2 regions of the Mesobacillus sp. LC4 genome follow, and region 1 is predicted to be linked to the other one. Evidence: riboswitches for the same ligand, from Rfam matches in the RefSeq annotation. Region 1 holds a riboswitch; the other holds the start of a gene.
The links. A riboswitch is a leader RNA that binds a small molecule or an ion and turns the genes downstream of it on or off. The one in region 1 is predicted to bind cyclic di-AMP.
Positions count from the first base shown of each region.

Region 2: linked by a shared signal. The riboswitch ahead of AB5I83_RS10890 (TrkH family potassium uptake protein) and the one ahead of AB5I83_RS18440 (TrkH family potassium uptake protein) in region 1 are both predicted to bind cyclic di-AMP.

Region 1 is NZ_JBGCUB010000006.1:134,072-137,241, forward strand. It holds gene AB5I83_RS18440 (TrkH family potassium uptake protein) at 1-1,328, opposite strand, end outside; cyclic di-AMP (ydaO/yuaA leader) riboswitch at 1,415-1,563, opposite strand; gene AB5I83_RS18445 (DUF4179 domain-containing protein) at 1,912-3,170, opposite strand, start outside; gene AB5I83_RS18450 (RNA polymerase sigma factor) at 3,155-3,170, opposite strand, start outside.
Region 2 is NZ_JBGCUB010000002.1:918,521-921,690, reverse strand. It holds gene AB5I83_RS10895 (potassium channel family protein) at 1-363, opposite strand, end outside; gene AB5I83_RS10890 (TrkH family potassium uptake protein) at 376-1,716, opposite strand; cyclic di-AMP (ydaO/yuaA leader) riboswitch at 1,896-2,037, opposite strand; gene AB5I83_RS10885 (diacylglycerol/lipid kinase family protein) at 2,346-3,170, shown strand, end outside.

The sequences.
Region 1 (3,170 bases):
TTCGGATAATGGCATTTTGGTTCTAGCTTTCCACGGTTGAACAGGAAGATAAATGATAGAATTCCTATTCTTCCTATGAACATCAAAGAAATAATGACAATCTTCCCTGCTGTGCTAAGTTCAGGAGTGATTCCCATCGACAAGCCGGTTGTCCCGAAGGCCGAACTGACTTCGAACATGATTTCCATCATCGTGAAGTTTTCCGTCGCGTTCAATATCACCACTGCCGCAAAACAGAGCAGCATAGCCAAAAAACTAACCACTACCGATTTCCGGATATCTTCCTCATGAAGTTCACGTCCAAATACCTTAATCGCATTATGTCCTTTTGCAAAGTTGATGATCAGCAATATGACCACTGCAAAAGTAGTCGTCCTGATGCCGCCGCCAACAGAACTTGGGGAAGCACCGATGAACATTAAAAAGCAAAGCAGCAATAAAGTTGGATTAGAAAAATCACTCACATTCATCGTCGCAAGCCCGCCATTCCTTGTTGAGGACGACTGGAACCAGGCATAAAAAAATGATTCATGCCAGTTGTAGTCCTTGAAGAAATGATTATATTCAAAAAGCAGGATCGCAAATGCACCAAAAAACATAAGCGCAAAGAAGGTTAATGTCGTCAACTTCGTATACAACGAAAAATGAGATCGATGGTGCTTTTTACGGTTCAAAAAGTATTCCTTCACTTCCACTAATACCGGGAATCCTATCGCCCCTAAGGTGAGTAGAATGATGTTGATGGTTTGCACGAAATAATCATGCGCAAAAGGAATCAGTGAACTTCCTGTAATATCAAAACCAGCATTCGTCGTTGCACTGACCGCCGCAAATAAGCCTTGGAGATAGGCTTCTTGCCATGTCGGGAAGTAACCAAGAAAATAGGTTCCTAATATAAGGGCCCCTACGGCCTCGATCAAGAGGATGATGGCCAAAATTTGCCTCATGAGTTTAACGAGACCCGACATCTGCGATTGATTCTGGTCGGTCATGATTAACTGGCGATCTTTAAGACCGATCTTCCTTCGCAATATCATCCAGAAAAACGTACCAAGCGTCATGATTCCAATCCCGCCAAACTGGAGGATGAACATCAATATGAAAACACCAGGCGTACTAAAGGTGTCCGTAGTAGATACAACCGCCAGGCCCGTTACACTAACGGCACTGACTGCTGTAAATAATACATCAATGAACGTCCAATGCACTCCCGGCTTGAGAGCAATCGGGAGACTAAGGAGCGCCGCTGAGATCAACACAGCAAATACATAAAACAATACAATGATTTGCGCAGGCTTCAACCAGTTCCTTTTAAGAATTTTCGCCAAGAATACCCCTTCTAACTATTTCAGATTGTTTTCATTAAAACACAAAAAGACCACCCTAAACAAGAATGGTCAATGCCTATCATTAACCCTTCTCTCTTCACGGCTTACGGAGTTAGCTGTCGGATTAGGGATTGAGAGTATCCCTTTTTAGCTGCATTCGCTAAAATTCACCCCAAGATAAAGTCTCTTTATCAAATATGGTTCCCCCGCTCAAAAGATTCAGCATAAAGGCCTTTTATTAAAATGAATAAGTATAAAATACTCCTATCGCATAAGAGTGTCAATCTCTTTTTAGAAATCGAAGGGGACATTTCATCTAAATGCCAAAGGCACTGTTCCATGAATGAACAATGCCCTCGCATTATTAAGAGCGAACTGGAAAAAAACGCTCGAAATTTCCAAGTCGCCAATAAAATGAAATTTCCGCCAGAAAAATTATGAAAATCGCCAATAAAATCATTTTTTCGCCAATAAAGTTGTGAAAACCGCCAATAAAATCATTTTTCCGCCAATAAAGTTTATAACTGCACAGCAGATGCCACAAAGTCTACCCACATATGCCTCTTTTATTCACCAACACCAATTAATCAACCGGAATCTCAATCTTTTGATTGTATTTTTTCACATAATGGATTCCTTTGACCAGCAAATACTCTGGCATGGACTTCGTTTCAAAGACCATCGTCCGTTCGCTGGTGATTCTATCTCCCTTTTTGTCCAATGTCTGGTCGATGGTTGTTTTTATAGGAGTCACCTTGTCACCACTTTGAACTGAGACACCGTCAAGCAATAGATTCTCGTCTGTCTCAATCGTGATTTCGATTCCACGCTCAGTAGCAGCAACCTTCTTAATCCAAAGGTCGTTCCCATGAAGATCATGCTGTGAACTTTCTGTTACCAGAATCTGTTCCTCTAATTTTTGGTAGCCGACAAACTCATTAAATACCAACTCCAGAGAATGCAACTCTTCTGGCAGACCATCGAAACGCAAATCGAACTTGCTTCCGTTAAAAGCGCTCCTTACACCATACCCTGCATTGTCGATGGTTTTACCATTTGCAATCAACTTGACTCCTTCGAAGCCGAACCTGATCCGGTCAAAATTATCCACGTCCATTTTTCCTTCGATAACGGTCGATGTGGGTGTTGCTGTAATCGTCTTGAACGAAACCGTCCCTTTATCAACCTTTACTGTTTCCTTAATCGACTGTTTTATCTGTGTCTGCATGGCTTTATTCGGATCATAAGGAAACGTGATGCTCCCCTCTTGGTACTCTTGCCCCTGCCAAAAATGCAAAGTCAATTTTTTCGCAAATGGACTGACTGGATCAAAATACATCGTCCCTTTTATTTCCGTACCTTCATCATTCAGCAGCTCCATGCTGCCTCCTCCATGGGCATTGGTGAGGAAGCCGGTAATTTTATCAGAAATAAAGACATAGTCCAGTGAATCCGCAATACCCTGTGGGTTTGATAAGGTATAGTACATAACCAATTGGTTTGCATCCGTCATGATTCCGTCAATGATCAGCTCTGTTCCATCAAACAATGTCGTCTTTTTATCAATGATTTGCCCCATGCCCTTATCATTCAAATCCTTCATTGTTCCTGTCATGATCTCCTCATAACCGAAGATCTTTTTCCCATAGAAGGCAAAGGCATTGTAATTATAGCTGATCAGCATAAAGCACAGAACACCTGCAGCAGCCATCATAATATATGGATTATTGCGTTTAGGCTTCCTTGAAGGCTTTGCATCAAGAGCGCTGCGCATCCTCGCTTCGAAATCCTGCGGAGGTGTCATGTCAGCTATGCGCCTCTTCTCCTCACTCAACACTTCCT
Region 2 (3,170 bases), on a different contig from region 1:
TTCCGGGAAAATGACTTTATCCGCGCCAACCTTGAACAATACTTGCGCATGGTGCTTGTTAAGAGCTTTGGCAACGACATTGGCGACTCCCATCTCTTTTAGAATGAGGACGGTTAGAATACTAGCCTGAATGTCATCCCCTATTGCCACAATGACAGTATCGAAGTTCCTGATTCCAACTGCTTTCAAAGTTTGCTCATCGGTTGAGTCACCGATGACCGCATGGGTTACAAACTCCTTATAGTCTTCGATATGTTGTTCACTTTTATCAATCGCTAGTACTTCATTTCCTTCATGATATAATGTGGTCGCCACACTGGACCCGAAACGTCCCATTCCAATTACTGCATACTGCTTTGCCATAATAACATCCTCCTACCCAATCATCACTTTTCCAGCTGGATATCGATAATGATCCTCTTTTCTTTTTTTCGCAATTGCATAAGCCAATGTTAACGGACCAACCCGGCCCGCGAACATCGTTATCGTTATTAATATTTTTCCGTATAATGACAGCTCAGGGGTCAAGCCCATGGACAGACCGACTGTTGAAAAAGCTGAGACCGTCTCAAATAATAGCACCAGAAACTCTTTGCCAGGCTCGGTAATGGTCAACACCATTGTAACCAATCCTATTAGAAAAAGGAAAATCAGTGTAACTGTCAATGATTTAGAAATGATGGTATGATCCATTCTTCTTCCAAAAAAAGTGACATCCTCCCGGCCGCGAATTTGTGACCTCACAGCACCAATCAGGACGGCGAAGGTGGTGGTCTTGATTCCTCCCCCTGTAGACCCAGGCGAAGCACCGATGAACATAAGGAAGATGATCAAGAACAAGGTTGACTGCTTCAAGTCTGGGATATTCAATGTATTGGACCCTGCTGTCCTCGGTGTGACAGCCTGGTAAAACGCTCCGAATATTTTACCAGTCATCGTCATTGGCTTCAAGGTGGAAGGGTTGTTAAATTCCAGGATAAAAATCAGGAGCGCCCCTCCAAACACCAAAACAGCCGATAGTGCTAAAACGATTTTTGAATGCAGGGAAAGTCTCCTTGTCTTGCGATAGTCAAATAGCTCATTCATGACAATGAACCCAATCCCTCCCAAACTGATAAGAGTGATCATGGTGATATTGACGATCGGGTCTTCAGCATAGGCAGTAAGCCCTTTGAATCCACCCATCAAATCAAATCCGGCATTATTAAAGTTCGAAACAGCATGGAAAAATCCAAAATAAATCGCTTTTCCAGCGGCCATTTCTTGTGAAAACCGCAGAGATAGAATGATCCCGCCGGTAATTTCGACTACTGCTGTAAAAAGGAAAATTCGTTTGACAAGCCTGACAATCCCTTCTACAGTCTCGTTATTCAATGACTCCTGGATGATCAGCCTTTCTTTGAACGAAATCCTTTTACCTAAAATAAATGCAAGCAAAGTGGCAAAACTCATGAAACCCAGTCCGCCAACCTGGATCATCGACAGGATGACCATTTCCCCAAAGCGAGTAAAGGTATCACCTGTGTCAACGACGACAAGACCTGTTACACAAGTGGCCGAAGTTGCCGTAAACAAGGCATCCAAAATCGGAAGTCCCCTACCATCCACAGTGGATGCTGGCAGTGATAGCAACAATGTCCCTAAAAGAATCATGGCTCCAAATCCAAAAACAAGTACTTTCGGTGGATCTAATCTAAAAAACAATTTCTTGCGCATGATCCTTCCTTCTTTCCTTAGTATGAGGAATTATGCGTCTAATATTTCTTTGCAGGGACTTTGTTCGATCTGGAATTTAGAATAGTCGACATATCTAAAATACAGCAAAACAAAAAAGCCCCCAGAGGCTAAAAGATAGCAGCCTTGTGGACTTTATACATACTGTCACACAAGCTTCATCTTCCTCTTCTGCAACGCTTACGGAGTTAGCTGTCGGATTAGGGCTCAGAATAGCCCCGCCTGTTATCCAGGCCTCACCCCAAGTGGATTGCTCCACAAAGTTGGTTCCCCCGCTCTATTCAGATTCAGCGATTTAGAAATATGAAACTCATTTAATATCTTAAACTGCTGTAATCATACTCCTCCGCCATTCCATTGTAAACATGAAGAGAAAGCCAAAAAAGGCGCTTTTCATTCAATTTCAACGATAATTGATGACAAACAATCGTATTTCTTACTGAATCGCCGTTTTTCTCCGTTTTACAGGTATTGAATATTGGGGTGATTTACTAGGCGCATTGGAGTTTATATCGATTCATTTAAAGGTAAATAATAGGGTTGAATAAACACGGCAATTATTAAGGGTTGATACTCATTTCTTAAATAAATTGTTCGGGAGGTTATCGTGGATGAAAGCCATGATTATTTTGAATCCATCTTCAGGAAAGGAAAAAGCAGCGGACTACGCTGAAAAAATAGAGGAAACATTACGTGACCGATACGATAAAATCGATATTCGAAGAACTGAGAAAGAGGGCGACGCTGCAGCATTTGCAACTGAGGCCTGCATTTCTTTATACGATACCGTCATTGCAATGGGCGGCGACGGGACCATCAATGAGGCCATAAATGGACTGGCTGAACAAAACCACCGGCCCGCTCTGGGCATCATTCCACTTGGTACGATCAATGATTTTGCGAGGGCTCTTACTATTCCACTGGACCCTTATGAAGCCATGGAAATTTTAAAAAAGCAAAACCTCCGCCCTGTGGATATAGGGAAAATCAATGATCATTATTTCGCGAATGTCATAGCTGTAGGATCCATTGCAGAAGCTTCTTATAATGTGAGTCCAGAACTGAAGACCAGATTTGGTTCCCTGGCTTATTTTATGGAAGGAGCAAAATCATTCCTTAATGGCGAAGCAATCGATTTAGTCGTCGAACATGAAGGTGGAAAATGGGAAGGTCATACTTTCCTGCTGCTTGCTGCACTGACGAATTCTGTTGGCGGCTTCGAGTCCCTTGCTCCCGAAGCAAAGTTGAATGATGGAAAATTGCATACTTTCATCATCAAAAAAGTTTCCGTTCCGAAAATCGCTTCCCTTGTCCCTTCGCTTATTAAAGGAGAGTTAGAGGAAAGTGAAGATGTCGAATATATACGGACTTCTTATCTCAATATTACATCTGACAAGGCGCATGTTGTGAACATCGACGGTGAAGAAGGCGAGCCA